Regions from separate parts of the Streptomyces sp. NPDC013157 genome, predicted to be linked through region 2. Evidence: riboswitches for the same ligand, from Rfam matches in the RefSeq annotation. Region 2 holds a riboswitch; the other holds the start of a gene.

Evidence for each region. A riboswitch is a leader RNA that binds a small molecule or an ion and turns the genes downstream of it on or off. The one in region 2 is predicted to bind cyclic di-AMP.
Region 1: linked by a shared signal. The riboswitch ahead of ACFY6U_RS33130 (NlpC/P60 family protein) and the one ahead of ACFY6U_RS30325 (transglycosylase SLT domain-containing protein) in region 2 are both predicted to bind cyclic di-AMP.

Annotation. Positions count from the first base shown of each region.
Region 1 covers NZ_JBIBAK010000013.1:94,604-102,432, reverse strand. Annotated here, with positions in the region: gene ACFY6U_RS33140 (M23 family metallopeptidase) at 1-697, shown strand, start outside; gene pcrA (DNA helicase PcrA) at 768-3,254, opposite strand; cyclic di-AMP (ydaO/yuaA leader) riboswitch at 3,567-3,741, shown strand; gene ACFY6U_RS33130 (NlpC/P60 family protein) at 3,749-4,897, shown strand; gene ACFY6U_RS33125 (tellurite resistance/C4-dicarboxylate transporter family protein) at 5,135-6,103, shown strand; gene ACFY6U_RS33120 (hypothetical protein) at 6,116-6,469, opposite strand; gene ACFY6U_RS33115 (NlpC/P60 family protein) at 6,946-7,829, shown strand, end outside.
Region 2 covers NZ_JBIBAK010000011.1:208,192-216,020, reverse strand. Annotated here, with positions in the region: gene ACFY6U_RS30335 (CHRD domain-containing protein) at 169-1,122, opposite strand; gene ACFY6U_RS30330 (polyprenyl synthetase family protein) at 1,282-2,292, opposite strand; cyclic di-AMP (ydaO/yuaA leader) riboswitch at 3,580-3,776, shown strand; gene ACFY6U_RS30325 (transglycosylase SLT domain-containing protein) at 3,782-4,267, shown strand; gene ACFY6U_RS30320 (HAD family hydrolase) at 4,281-5,087, opposite strand; gene ACFY6U_RS30315 (FAD-dependent oxidoreductase) at 5,373-6,608, opposite strand; gene ACFY6U_RS30310 (ATP-grasp domain-containing protein) at 6,637-7,829, opposite strand, start outside.

The DNA.
Region 1 (7,829 bases), on a different contig from region 2:
GCTGACCGTCGCCGTGCCCTCCGTGTGCGTGATGGGGGTCGCCGGAATCGCGGCCGCCTCGGTCGGCAGCCTGACCGACGACGGCAAGGACACCACCGCCTCCGCCTCCGACGCGCAGTCGGTGAAACCGTCCGCCGCCAACAGCAAGCTGGACGCCCAGCTGCGGACGCTCTCGGCGGGCGCCGACGACTTCGCCGACCGGGCCAGCCGGACGCAGGAGCGCATCGACCTCAAGGCCCAGCAGGAGACCGAGAAGAAGAAGGCGGCGGCGGAGGCGGCCCGCAAGGAGCGGCTGCGCCCGAAGTACGTGCTGCCGGTCACGCAGAAAGGCCTCAGCGCCTATTTCGGCCAGGCCGGCGTCAACTGGATGTCCGTCCACACGGGCATCGACTTCCCCGTCTCCTACGGCACGACGGTGATGGCCGCGACCGACGGCGTCGTCTCCACCAAGTGGAACAGTGCCTACGGCAACATGATGATCGTGACGGCGAAGGACGGCACGGAGACGTGGTACTGCCACCTCTCGTCGTACCGCGTCGCCGCGGGTACGACGGTGAGGGCCGGCGACCCGATCGCGTACTCCGGGAACTCCGGCAACTCGACTGGCCCGCACCTGCACTTCGAGGTCAGGCCGGCCGGCGGCGCCGCCATAGACCCGCTGCCGTGGCTGCGCAGCCACGGGCTCGACCCGACCTGAGCCGGCCGATACCGGCGGGCCCCGCCGCAGCGGGGCCCGGTACCGCGCCTTCGCCGCTACGCCTTCTCCACTACAGCTTCTCCACCGGCGCATACCGAAGGAGCAGCCGCTTCGGCTTGGCGTCGCCGAAGTCGATCGTCGCCTCCGCGTTGCCGCCCGTGCCCTTCACCGCGACGACCGTGCCGAGGCCGAACTGGTCGTGGGTCACGCGGTCGCCGACCGCCAGCGAGACCACCGGCTTCTCCGAGGTCCGCCGGGTGGCGAAGCCGGACGCGCCCGACGCCGAGGAGCGCGAGCGGGTCGAGGAGAGCGAGGCCGCCACGCCCGCGGCGGGCCCGGAGGAGACCGGCGCCGTCGCCCCGGTCCGCTTCCACTCCAGATACGCGCCCGGGATCTCCTCCAGGAAGCGCGAGGGCGGGTTGTACGACGGCTGGCCCCAGGCGCTGCGCATCGCCGACCGCGTGAGGTAGAGCCGCTCCCGCGCGCGCGTGATGCCGACGTAGGCGAGGCGCCGTTCCTCCTCGAGCTCCTTGGTCTGGCCGAGGGAGCGCATGTGCGGGAAGACGCCGTCCTCCATACCGGTCAGGAACACCACCGGGAACTCGAGGCCCTTGGCGGTGTGCAGGGTCATCAGGGTGATGACGCCGTCGCCGTTCTCGTCCTCGTCGGGGATCTGGTCGGAGTCGGCGACCAGGGCCACCCGCTCCAGGAAGTCGGCGAGCCCGCCCGGCTGCTCTCCCTCGCCGGACTCCTGCTCGAACTCCAGTGCCACGGAGGCGAGTTCCTGGAGGTTCTCGATGCGGGTCTCGTCCTGCGGGTCCGTCGAGCTCTGCAACTCGGCCAGGTAACCGGTGCGTTCGTAGATCGCCTCCAGGACCGTGGCGGGTCCGGCGCCGGATTCCACGACCGTACGGAGGTCCTCCATCAGCGTGTTGAACCGCTTCACCGCGTTCGTCGACCGCGCGGCCATGCCGTACGCCTCGTCGACGCGCCTGAGCGCCTGCGGGAAGCTGATCTTCTCACGCTGGGCAAGGGCGTCGATCATCGCCTCCGCGCGGTCCCCGATACCGCGCTTGGGGACGTTGAGGATGCGCCGGAGCGGGACCGAGTCCTCCGGGTTGGCCAGCACCCGCAGGTACGCGAGGACGTCCCGGACCTCCTTGCGCTCGTAGAAGCGGACGCCGCCGACGACCTTGTAGGGCAGGCCGACGCGGATGAAGATCTCCTCGAAGACACGGGACTGCGCGTTGGTGCGGTAGAAGACGGCGACATCGCCCGCCTTCGCCTCGCCCGCGTCCGTCAGACGGTCTATCTCCTCGGCGACGAACTGCGCCTCGTCGTGCTCGGTGTCGGCGACGTAACCGGTGATCTGCGCGCCCGCGCCCGCGTTGGTCCACAGGTTCTTCGGGCGGCGGGACTCGTTGCGCTCGATGACCGCGTTGGCGGCGGAGAGGATCGTCTGGGTGGAGCGGTAGTTCTGCTCCAGGAGGATCGTCGTCGCGTTCGGGTAGTCCTCCTCGAACTGCAGGATGTTGCGGATCGTGGCGCCCCGGAAGGCGTAGATCGACTGGTCGGCGTCACCGACGACGCAGAGCTCGGCGGGAGGCAGGTCGTGCTCGGCGGGCGGGGTGCTCTCGTCGTGCGCGCCGGTGCCGACCAGCTCGCGCACGAGCGCGTACTGGGCGTGGTTGGTGTCCTGGTACTCGTCCACCAGGACGTGCCGGAAGCGGCGGCGGTAGTGCTCGGCGACGTCCGGGAAGGCGCGCAGCAGGTTGACCGTCGTCATGATCAGGTCGTCGAAGTCGAGGGCGTTCGCCTCGCGCAGCCGCGACTGGTAGAGGGCGTAGGCCTGGGCGAGGGTCTTCTCGAAGCCGTCGCTCGCCCGGGCGGCGAAGTCCTCCTCGTCGACCAGCTCGTTCTTCAGGTTGCTGACCTGGGCGCTGAACGACTTCGGCGGGAACCTCTTGGGGTCGAGGTCCAGGTCGCGGCAGACCAGGGCCATCAGGCGCTTGGAGTCGGCCGCGTCGTAGATCGAGAAGGAGGAGGTGAAGCCGAGCTTCTTGCTCTCCCTCCGGAGGATCCGCACGCAGGCGCTGTGGAAGGTCATCACCCACATCGCGTTCGCGCGCGGGCCGACGAGGTGCTCGACCCGCTCCTTCATCTCGCCCGCGGCCTTGTTGGTGAAGGTGATCGCGAGGATCTGGCCCGGGTGCACATGGCGCGCGCCGAGCAGGTGGGCGATGCGGTGGGTGAGCACGCGCGTCTTGCCGGAACCGGCGCCGGCCACGATGAGCAGCGGGGAGCCGGCGTGCACGACGGCGGCCCGCTGGTTGTCGTTCAGCCCCTCCAGGAGTGCGGCCGGGTCCAGGGCCGGGCGGGCGGCGCCGTCGCGGTAGTAGGCGTCCCGGTCCGGGGGCACGTCGAACTTCCCGCCGAACAGATCGTCCGGAATCGACTCCGGAGCGTGCTCGTCCTCGGGCGGCGGCGGGGGTTCCTCGTCATGGCCGCGGGGGGCCTGGAGGCTCGCCAGGAAGCTGTCGTCAAAGAGGCTGCTCATCGCTCTCCGAGTCTAGGGCGCCCCACCGACAACCGGCCGCCGCCCCGAAAACTCGCCCCGGTGACCGAACAGATCCGTTCGGTCACAGCAGGTCGACGCGCGTCACACGGCCGCGAAGGCCCACCACGAACCTCTCAACAATCCACGGCAAGTCACCCATAACGTCCCGGATCACCCCGCCTGAACAAATCCCGACGCCAAGGTCACGAAAATGTATCGGGCATATCGCACATCAAACTTCACAGAGACCACACGAGTTGGCTAGCGTGCCGGGCAGGCCGTACGACCCCCACCGGCGAACGTCGCCGGGCCGCACGGCCTCCGCCGAGTCCGGGGCGCCACCGCGCATCCGGAGCCGGGGACCCACACCGATCCCGGGGTGAATCGGTCCCGACTCCCCTCCGGGGAACGGACCGTAGGGCAACCCTTCCGAACCACCCGCCCGAACCCGACAGCTAACTCGGTAGGCGGACCGCTGGAAGGAGTCGCCCCCGTTGGCGTCGCACCGCAAGTCCCGGCCGTCAGGAACACGCGCGGCAGGCATACGCACCCCCGCACTGGCCACCGCCGCCCTCACCTCCATGGCCCTGTTCTCCCAGACGGCCGAGGCCGCGCCCTCCTCGGACGGCAAGCCGAGCCTGGAGGAGGTCGAGAAGAAGGTCGACGCCCTCTACCGGCAGGCGGAGTCGGCGACCGAGAAGTACAACGCCGCCAAGGAGCGGACCGGCAGTCAGCGCAAGCAGGTCGACACCCTGCTCGACGACGTCGCCAGACGCACCGACCGGCTCAACAAGGCGCGTGAGGAACTGGGTTCGTTCGCCGCGGCCCAGTACCGGACCGGGGCGAGCGTTCCCGACACGGCGACCTTCCTGCTCGCGGACAGCCCCCAGGGCTACTTCGACCAGGACCAGCTGATGAGCCGCCTGACCGCGCGCCAGAAGGGCGCGGTCGACGACTACGTCACCCAGCAGTCCGCGACCATGAAGAAGCGGCAGGAGGCCACCCGGAGCCTCGAGTCGCTCACCGAGACGCAGGACGACCTCAAGACCGCGAAGACCACCGTGCAGACGAAGCTGGCCTCCGCGCGGGAGCTGCTGTCCCAGCTGACGGCCGCGGAGAAGGCCCGGCTCGCGGCGATCGAGAAGCAGCAGCAGGAAGCGGCGGACCGCAAGGCGGCGGAGCTGGCGAAGCAGCAGGCCGCGGCGGCCGACCGGGCGACGTCGTCGTCCACCGCGTCGGGCAGCTCCTCTTCCGGCACGTCGAGCAGCTCGTCCTCCGCCTACGCCACGAAGGCCGCCAAGGCGATCGCCTTCGCCCGCGCGCAGATCGGCAAGCCCTACGTCTGGGGCGCCACCGGCCCCGGCTCCTACGACTGCTCCGGGCTCTCCCAGGCCGCCTGGAAGGCCGCGGGCGTCTCCCTGCCGCGCACCACCTACGACCAGGTGAACGCCGGCACCACCGTCCCCCTCGCCGACGCCCAGCCCGGCGACCTGGTCTTCTTCTACGACGACGTCAGCCACGTCGGCATCTACATCGGCAACGGCATGATGATCCACGCCCCGAAGCCCGGCGCCTACGTCCGGGAGGAGTCGATCTACTACGGCGGCGAGTCGATCATCCACAGCGTGGTGCGCCCGGCCTGACCCGACGGGGCGCCCACCACCCCGGGGGCGCCCCCTCCCGCTTCTCTTCGCCGGCCCCGCACGCACAGCGGCGCCCGCCGCCCGCCACGCACCCGCAGCCGCTCCCCCACATCCCCCCACATCCCCCCGCGCTCCCGTCCGCCGCGACCGTACGGCTCGCGCGGTCGGCGCCGTTTTCGGGCCGCACGCGCGCGTGCCCCGCTCGTCCAGCGGGCGGCGCTCCCTAGCATCAGGGGCATGTCCGGCATTTCACCCCTCCGCGGCTGGTGGGCGCAGCGTCTGCCGGCGGCCGGGGCCGCCGTGATGGCCACCGGCATCATGTCGGTGGGGTTGCACCTGGCGGGCGCCGAGACCGTGTCCCGGGTGGCGCTGGTACTGGCCTGCGTGATGTGGGCGGCGCTGGCGGCGGACTTCGTCGTACGGCTGGCGCGCGACCGCCTGCGGTGGGCGCGGGAGGCGCGGACGCCTGGCGCGCTCACCGCCGTGGCGGCGACGACGGTGCTGGGGACGCGGTTCTCGGCGCTCGGGTGGCAGACCCTGGCCGAGGCCCTGCTGGCGCTGTCGGTGGCGCTGTGGCTGCCGTTGCTGGTCCTCGTCGTGCGGCACTGGAAGCCGCGGATGCCCGGCGCGGTGTTCCTGGCCTGTGTGGCCACGCAGGGGCCGGCCGTGCTGGGTGCGACGCTGGCGGCGGCCGTGACCACGGCATGGCTCGCACACCTCTCGCTGGTCCTGTTCTGGGTGGGGCTGGCGATGTACGGGCTCGCCGTGCCCCGGTTCGAGTGGCGGCAGATCGCCCAGGGGCCCGGTGACCAGTGGGTGGCGGGCGGCGCGCTCGCGATCTCGGCGCTGGCCGGTGCACGGCTGCTGGCCGCCGACAGTGCGCGGCTGTACCTGTGGAACGACGACGACCAGGGCGTCCTGCGCGTGGTGACGGTGGCGCTGCTGGTCCTGGACCTGGCCTGGTACGTCGTCCTGCTGGCCGCGGAGGTGGCGTGGCCCCGCCCGCGTTACGACGTGCGCCGCTGGTCGACGGTGTTCCCGATGGGGATGACGGCGACGGCGACGCTGTCGGTCGCGGCCGCGGTCGGCGGCGCGTGGCCGAGGTGGCCGGGGCGGGTGCTGGTGTGGGTCACGGTGGCGGCCTGGCTGACGGTGGCGGCCGGTGCGGCGGCGGACGCCCGTGCCGCTCTCAGGAAGACCCGCTGAGGATGCCGGGGATCAGGTCCACAGGACGGCGATGAAGATGTTCACCACCGTGAGCAGGCCCACCAGGCCGAAAGCGCCCTTCTCGACCTTCTCGTCGTCCCGCTTCACGTAGACGAGCCCGAGGATCACGATCAGCAGGGCGAGCTTCACGCCGATCTTGACGGTGTTGACGTGGTGGTCGTCGGCCTCGTTGAGACCGACCAGGATCACGCCGGTCGCGAGCATGGTGAACGCGCCGTGCAGCATCCCGGGGACGAACCGGGCCGTGCCCTGGCCCATCGCCTTCATCTGGGTGAGGAAGCCGCCGAGGAGCGCGGCGATGCCGATGATGTGCAGGCCGACGAAGAGATGGATGAGTACGTCCATGGCCCCGGAGCCTAATCAGGACCCCCGGGGGCACCGACCACCGGCCCCTCCCCCGGCACCCGGCACCCGGCACCCGGCACCCGGCACCCGCATATATGCACCCCATAGCACCCCGCGTCCCCCATCAGCCCCGGAACCGCCGCTTCGGTCATCCCGCCCCGAGAAGCCGACGACTCCGGACCGGAATCCCGTTCACATACCGTCCGGTAACGATCCGGTCACGCCAATTCCGTGCATCGCGTTACCAAGCCGACACACCCGGGCCTAGCGTCCTCCCCCAGGTGACCGACTCCCCACCGCCGCCCGGGCCAGGGGCGGCAGTCGGACACCACCGCCGAGAAGGTCCGGCGGCGGCCCGCTCCCCCTGTGCGGGCCGCCGCCGGACGCGCAATCCGCACTCCCCGCGGCCGTACGGACGCTCCCCCGGCGTGCCCACGGACGAGACGGCGGTCGTACGAAAGGACGGGACAGCCCAGGTGGCAGCGCACCGCAAGCCCCGACAGCGCTCGCTCGGCGGCAACACGGCCCGCACGGCCGTAACCCTCGCCCTCGCGGGCGCGGCCACCGCGACGGCCTTCGAAGGGACCGGAAACGCCGAGCCGCAACTGACACCGGCGCAGGTGAAGGCCAAGGTGGACCAGCTGTACCAGGAGGCCGAGGAGGCCACCCAGAAGTACGACGGAGCGAAGGACAGGGCCGACACGGCCCAGCATCGGCTGAAGTCGCTGCAGGACGAGACCGCCCGCGCGCAGGAGAAGCTCAACTCCGCCCGGGACGCGCTCGGTTCCTTCGCGGCCGCGCAGTACCGCGACGGCGGCATCGACCCGGCCTGGCAGCTGGCGCTGTCCAGCGATCCCGACCGGTACCTGGACGACGCGGCGTTCGCCGAGCGGGCCGGTGACCGGCAGGCCGGTGCGGTGGCACGGGTACGGCAACAGCTGCGGGAGATCGAGCAGTTGCAGGGTGCCGCACATGTCGAGCTGACGTCGCTGCGGTCCCGGCAGGCCGAGCTGAAGCGGGAGAAGGCCGCCGTCAACGGCAAACTGGGCGAGGCGCGACAGCTCCTGGACCGGCTGTCACCCCAACAGCGGTCGGCGGTCGCGGCGGACGACGGCACCGGACGCGCCTCACGCTCCGCGTCGGACGCGCGCGCCCCGCTGACCGCCGGCAGCGTCGCCGCCACCGACTCCCGCGCCGCGACCGCCATCGCCTACGCCTACTCGAAGCTCGGCAGCCCCTACGTCTGGGGCGCGACCGGCCCCGACGCCTTCGACTGCTCGGGCCTCGCCCAGGCCGCCTACCGCTCCGCCGGCGTCTCCCTCCCCCGCACCACCTACGCCCAGATCAACGCCGGCCGCCG
Region 2 (7,829 bases):
CAACTCCGCGTACACCTGCGGTATGACACAAGGGCGGAGGCGCCTCCCCCGACCCGTAGGGGTCGTGCCGCGAAGACGCCTCCTGTCACGTGCCGGGCCTGCTCCTGCCACGTGCCGTGTCAGCTCAGTTCACGTGCCGTGTCAGCTCAGTTCACGTGCCGTGTCGGCTCAGTGCTGCACGAACACGTAGTCCGCCCGGTAGGGGACGCCGACGACGGCACCCGGGGTGCAGGAGCCGGCCGGAGCGACGCCGCCGACGGTGTTGAGGCGCAGGATCTCGCCGGTGCGGGCGAGCAGCCCGTGCTTCTTGCCGGACCGGGTGGTCTTGAGGTCCAGTTCGGGGATGTTGCCGGTGCCGTTCGCCGTCTTGGTCAGGACGGCTCCGGTGACCGCGGTGCCGTCGGGTGCGGCCCACTGCGGGGTACCGGAGTTCGGTGCGACGAAGGAGTGGCGGATGCCGCCGCCGAGCTTGGCGCTGACGTCGCGCTGGGCGAAGGCGTAGCCGCCGCCGTCGGCGGGCTTGCACTCGTAGATCTGCTTGCCGGTGACGACGGATGCCTGGAAGCCGCCCTTGAGGTCGGAGACCGTGGCGACGGCGTGCAACTGGCCGCGGAGTGCTCCACCGGGGAACTCGGCGGTGTGCAGGTTGGCGTAGAAGGCTCCGGGGTCGGTGGTGAGCTGCGCGAGCAGGGCCTTGTCGGTGACCTTGACGCTGCCCGCGACACTGTGGCCCCTGGCCTTCTTCAGCAGCTTCCCGAAGTCGATTTTGACGCCGCCGTTGGCTCCCTTGGCGCCCTGGTGGATGTGCAGGTCGGTGGGCCTGCCGGTGCCGCGCCAGGTCACGGCGACGGTCACCTTGTCCCCCTTGACCTGGATGAACTCCAGCGCGGCACCGTCCTTGTCCCCGACGGCGGGCCCACCGGCGACGGGCACCTCGTTGGCACCGCGCAGGCTGGCGGCGAGGACGACGGAGGTGGTGGAGCTGTGGCTGGTGTGGCTGTAGCTGGTGTCGCTGTGGCCGGTGGCGGCGGATGCCGGGACGGCGGTACAGCCGAGAGCGGTGACGGTGACGGTGATGGCAGCGGCGACGAGGCTCTTGCGGCGCGTTGCGTCGATGACCATGATTCCGTTTTCTCCCCCTGTGTCAGCCGACGCCCCCTGCGTCGGCTTCTGCGGAGAAGTACGGAACACGTCCCGGATTGGACTCAGCCCAAGCATGTGACCTGAGTCACATGGAGGCTGCTTTCCGGGAGCCCGGAGCCCGCAACGCCGGCCGGAGGGCTAGCCGGCTCGGTGCACCACCGCGTCGCACAGCTCCACCAGTGCCACCTTCGGGTCGCATTCCGGCAGCGGACCCAGCGCGGCCCGCGCCTCCTCCGCGTACCGAACCGCGTCCCGGCGGGCCTGCTCCAGCGCCGGGTGCGCCCGCAGCGCCGCCAGGGCCTCCGCGTGCCGCGCGTCGTCCGTGAGGTCGGAGTCCAGCAGCTCGCACAGGGCGATGTCCTCGGCCAGCCCCAGTCGGGCCGCCCGCTCCCGCAGCCGCAGCACCGGAAGCGTGGGCACGCCTTCGCGGAGGTCCGTCCCCGGGGTCTTCCCCGACTCGTGGGAGTCGGAGGCGATGTCCAGCACGTCGTCGGCGAGCTGGAAGGCGACGCCGAGCCGCTCACCGTACTGGGTGAGAACGTCGACGACCGTCTCGTCGGCGCCGGACAGCATCGCGCCGAAGCGGCAGGAGACCGCGACCAGCGAGCCGGTCTTGCCGCTGAGCACGTCGAGGTAGTGCTCGACCGGGTCACGGCCGTCCGACGGGCCTGCCGTCTCCAGGATCTGACCGGTCACCAGGCGCTCGAACGCGAGGGCCTGGACCCGGACCGCCTCGGGACCGAGGTCGGCGAGGATCTGGGAGGCGCGGGCGAAGAGGAAGTCGCCGGTGAGGACGGCCAGCGAATTGCCCCAGCGGGTGTTGGCGCTGTCGACACCGCGGCGCACGGCGGCCTCGTCCATGACGTCGTCGTGGTACAGCGTGGCCAGGTGGGTGAGCTCGACGACGACGGCCGACGGCACGACACCGGGGGCGTACGGGTCGCCGAACTGCGCGGCGAGCATGACCAGCAGCGGGCGGAACCGCTTCCCCCCGGCCCGCACGAGGTGCTGCGCGGCCTCCGTGATGAACGGGACCTCGCTCTTGGTGGCGTCTAGCAAGCCTTCCTCGACAGCCGTCAATCCGGCCTGGACAGCGGCTTCCAGAGCCTGGTCCCGCACGCTCAGCCCGAACGGCCCGACGACGGTCACGAGGGGTCTCCTGTCTGCTGGTGTCTACTGGCGATTACACGGTTTGTCGATAGGTCGCTGCCATCACTCAAGTCAGCGTATCCGGTCAGGTTTCGATCACCGATAGCGCCCACGGTTACACCCCGGGCGCTATCGGATCACGACCGTTATGTTTTTGATCAGCCGATACGACCCGACATCCGCTGACTTAACAGGAAGTGCGGGCAGTTGTCCCGAACCGAGGCCCAGGCCGTGTCCCGCACCGGGCTCCGCGCCGGGTCCGGATCCGGCGAGGCACCCGAGGGCCCGTCCGGCGGCGAACCCTCCGGATGACCGCCGCCCGGAAACCGCCACACCTCCCCGGCCGACGTCACCTGCCCGGGCGTACCCCTTCCACCGCCCACCCATGCCCGCAGGGGCACACCATGCACGGACGGCGACACCTCGCCCCCGTCCACGCCCGTCTGCTCTCCTCCGCGAGACCCCGCACGTCGAGCTCCGCGTTCCGTTGACCCACGTCCTCTCGCTCCGCATTTCCTTGACCGTCATTCCCTCGGCCGGCAGAACGGCATCCCTGCGCGCGCGTGGCGCCCGCACCTCACCCCGTCGGCTCACGGAGCGTCGACACGTTCGAGCCTCGCCCGGGGCCGCCGCCATGACAACGACGCACACCACAGGGGAGGTTCCGCCCTCGCGTTGGACACGCGCACCGGGGATTACCGGTTCCGCGCCTCCCCTGTCTCAACGTGACGAGAATCACGCGCGCATGCAACGACGCTCGATGCCGGGCCCCGTCAAGCATCCGCCTCAACCTCCCCGTTGGGCATGCCCGACGACACGCGCACACAGCCGTGGCTTCCGAAGTTGACGGAGGGGTTGACGGAGAGCATGCCGGAAATATATCTAATCCGACAATTCGGACTACTCGCCGAAAATGCTCACATCGGGGCCGTCGGAAGCGCCCCCGCGGGGGGCATTCCACGGGAATGCAAGTGGTGAAGTTTTCTGTTGAACCATGAAAAAGGCGGATTCCATGAATCCATCATGTCCGCTTTGCCGTTATTGCGAATTCGTGAAGTAGGTCACGCGGGCCCGAATGCCGCAAGGCTTGTACGACCTGCGGGGCGACCCTTCCTTTCCTTTTCCCGTGGGCCAGTTGAGGGTTGGCTGCAGCAAAGGATCAAGTGCCCCATACGGCACAGATCAAGGTCAATCAGCACGTTGTGTGAATCAGCCTCTTGTTTCGGACATGTGCTCTCGCATACGTTCCGGCTCGCCGGGCGGACGCCGAATCCTGCCGCCGCCCGTAGTGACCCATCGACGAGTTCATTCGCACGGCAGGAGCGGGAGACCCAGGTAAGTCGCCGGACCGGACGGCCGACGTCAGAGAACAGACGTCGTTCCGGAACGGCTAGGGGTGAAGCCTCATCGCCTTCGGGCGATGTGGCCGGGCACTCCCCGAGCCCGAACCCGACAGCTCACCTCGCAGGCGACGGAGAGGAACTTCGCCATGCCTGCTGCCGTTCAGCACCGCCGTCCCCGCCGTAACCGCATCGTCCGCACGCTCGCCGTCGTCGGCACCGGCGCCGCCGTCCTCGCCCTCCCGCTCATCGGGGCCACGACCGCGTCCGCCGCCGGCTCCACCACGACGGCCTCGACGACCCTCGCCGGGTACCCGAACAACCTCGACGGCTGGATCCGCGAGTCGCTCGCGATCATGGCGGAGAAGCACATCCCGGGCACCTACAACGGCATATACCGCAACCTGATGCGGGAGTCCTCCGGCAACCCGCGGGCCATCAACCTCTGGGACTCCAACGCGGCCAAGGGCATCCCGTCCAAGGGCCTGCTCCAGGTGATCGACCCGACGTTCAAGGCGTACCACGTGGACGGCACGTCGTTCGACATCTACGACCCGGTCGCGAACATCACCGCCGCCTGCAACTACGCCGCCGCGCGGTACGGCTCGATCGACAACGTCCACGGCGCGTACTGATCGACGTTCCGCGTCACCCGAAGAGTCTTTCGAGGACGACGGCGATGCCGTCGTCCTCGTTCGACGTGGTGATCTCGTCGGCCACCGCCCTGAGTTCGGGGTGGGCGTTGGCCATCGCCACCCCGTAGGCCGCCCACTCGAACATCGGGATGTCATTGGGCATGTCGCCGAAGGCGATGGCCTGCCCGGGGCTCAGCGCCAGACGGTCGGCGGCCAGCGCGAGCCCGGTCGCCTTGGTCACCCCGCACGGCTGGAGTTCGACGGTCCCCGGCCCCGACATCGTGACCGTCGCCAGCGACCCGACCACCGAGCGGGCGGTCGTCGCCAGTTCGTCGTCGGTCAGGGTGTGGTGGCGCAACAGCACCTTGCTGATGGGCGCGCACCACAGGTCGTCGCGCCGGGCGACGCGCAGCGCGGGCAGCGTGGGATGGGGCATCAGATAGCCCGGCTCGATGAGCGTGAGCCCGTCCACGCCGTCCTGGTCGACCGCCGCGTACACCTGGCCGACCTCGGCCTCGATCTTGCCGAGTGCGGTCTCCGCCAGCTCCCGGTCAAGGGAGACCGACCACAGCAGCCGGTTCGCGCCGGCGTCGTACACCTGCGCGCCCTGGCCGCAGACCGCGAGTCCCGTGCAGCCGAGGTCGTCGAGGAGCGGGCGCGCTCTCGGGGCCGGGCGACCGGTCACCACGAGGTGCTGAGCTCCGGCCCGGCCGGCCCGCCCGAGGGCGGCGAGCGACCGTTCCGAGAGGGTGTCGTCGCCGCGCAGCAGCGTGCCGTCCAGGTCGGTGGCGATCAGTGAGTACGGGGAGGGTGCGACCATGATCAGAGAATACGGACAGCACGGCCCGGGGACTCACCGTGCGTTTCGGCCTCAAGTGGCGCCCGCCGTATCCGTGATGGGGCCGCTGTCAGTAGCGGGCGTGATGTTTTCCGAGATGCCCGGCAGCTGCCCCGGGGCCCGGCCGGCGGTGCGCTGTACGTCGAAGAGGTCCCATGGCTCGGACTCTGGTTCGACGGAGACGGCGATGCCGTGCAACTGGACAGCGTGCAGGGGCTGTTGGGGCTGTACCTCGCGGGCGCCGGGTGACGGTTCGGCCCCGGGGTGTCAGACGTGGGCCGCAGCCAGGTGCCTGGCCAGGCGCGGAGAGGCGAACTCCGTACCGCACACGAACCGCATCACAGGACCGTACGACGCGGCCGCCGGGAGGCCCGTGAAGTAGAGGCCGGGTACGGAGGAGACGTATCCGGCGCCGAGTCTCGGGGCGCCGCGCGTGACGGCGACACGAGTGCGCAGCCCGGGGCCGAGGAAGGCCATCGCGGCGGTGTCCACGCGATAGCCGGTGGCGGCTATGACGTGGTCGGCGGTGAGGCGGTCGGTGCCGCCGTCGTGGGTGCGGACGGTGAGGACCGGGGCGCCTGCGGAGGTCTCGGCGCCGGTCACGGCGGCGACCTCGCGGACCTCGACCTTGCCCTCGAAGCGGTCGCGCAGCCACCAGGCGCCGAGCGGGCCGAGCACCCGGCGGACCAGGTAGTGGCGGGCCTGCGCCGGGAGGTAGCGGTAGGGGTGCGGGTAGTAGCTCAGGGCCCAGAGGGACCAGGCACGGCCGAACGGCGACTCGGGGCGCAGCTTCGGCTGGTCCCAGGGCGGGGCGCCGAAGGCGACCTTGCCTCGCCCTCGCGAGACCACCCGCACCTGGGCGCCTGCCTCGGCGGCGAGGGCCGCCGTCTCCAGCGCGGACTGCCCGGCACCGACGACGATCAGGTCCTTGCCGGAGAAACGGGTCAGGTCGTGGTGCTGGGAGCTGTGCGAGACCGGTCCCGCGGGTCCGTCGGCGCCCGCCTCGGCGAGCTCGGCGGGGAGGCGGGCGAGCCCGGACAGGCCGGTGGCGACGACGACCGCACGGGCCGTGAACGACTCCCCGGAGTCCAGCTTCAGTTCGAAACCCGCCGAGCCTTGCGCGTTGTGCCGGTCCGCCTTGTGCCGGTCCACCTTGTGCCGGTCCACGGAGACCACCCGGACCCGCTCCAGTCGGGGCACCAGTTTCTGCTGGAACCACTCGCCGTAGCCGATGAAGGTCTCCACCGGGATGACGTCCTCGTCGGTCACCAGTCGGCGGACGCCCGCGGCGTCGCAGTAGTCGGCGAGGGTGTGCCCGTGCTGCGGGCAGTCCAGGTTGGAGGCGGCCGGGGAGGACTTCAGGATCATCCCGGCCGGCATGTGGTCGCGCCAGCTGACCATGGGGTCGCCGAAGACCCGGACCGGGATGCCGCGCGCCCGCAGATGAGCGGCGGTGGACAGGCCGAAGGGCCACGCACCGATGACTGCTACCGGTTCGATCACGAAGTCCCTCCCCCCAGGAACGTGGTGCCTACTTCGTGGCGTTGCTGGAGCCGCGGCGGTTGGTGCGCCACAGCTGGTAGAGGTGCTTCGCGCCCGGACGCACGAAGCGGGCGAGCATCGTGACGAACGGCATCGGGTCGTCACCCGCCAGCCAGGCCAACTCGGTCCCGCTCGGCCGCTTCGGTGCGTGCGGCGTCGTGTAGCCGCTGCGACGGTAGGCGAGGAGGGCGGGCAGGTCGATGTTCTCCACGACGTACCGGTGGCCGGCCCGCTGTTCCCCCTCCGGGACGCGGCGCCCGGTCAGGTCCAGGTGCATGGCGCGGACGACGTCCACCCCCGACTCGCTCTCGAAGAGCCGGAACTGGGCGCCCATGCGCGGATTGAAGTCGAGCAGCTTGTACTGGCCGTCGCGCCGGTCGTAGCGCAGGTCGAGATCGATGATGCCGGTGAAGCCGATCTGCTTGATGAAACGCGCGGCGAGGTCGGCGAGTTCCGGGTTGTCGACGACGTACGCGTTCGCGGTCATGCCGGCGTGCGGCGGCCAGGAGCGGACCTTGACTCCTGTGAACAGGGCGCGCGGAGTGGAGTCGGCGTCGAAGTAGGCGTGCACGATCCAGTCCTCGGCCTCCTCCCTCGGGAGGTACTCCTGGAGGATGACACCCGGATGGGTGCCCCAGTCACGGGCGAGGGTGAGCAGCCCCTCCCGGGTGGCGATCCGCGTCGTCCCGTTGACGGCGGGCTGCTTGCGCCGGACGAACGCCTCACGGTTCTTGGCGACGATGGGGAAGCGGGCCTTCTCCGCGAAGTCGACGATCTCGTCGTACGAGTCGGGGAAGGCGGCCGCCGGGCTCGGGATGCCGTGTTCCACGCACAGTTCGTGCAGGCCCTGTTTGCTCGCCAGCCGGCGGGGCAGTCCCGGGTCGACGCGCGGGAAGAGGAAGCGGTCGGCGAGCGCGTCCTGGTGCTCGGCGATCAGGACGGCGGCCTCCTCGTCGGTGGGGATCAGCACGGCCGGACGGCCGATGCGGCGGCCGATGCGCAGCAGTCCCTCGACGAGGTGGTCCGGTTCCTCGGCGCCTGTTGTCGGCCACACGAACGCCCGTTTGAGATAACGGGACGAAGCCGCCGGCGTGTACGCGTCCTCTGTTATCGCGTACATGGGAACGCCCAGGCGGCCCAGACTGCGAATCGCGCCGACCCCGCCGTGATGCAGCGGATAGT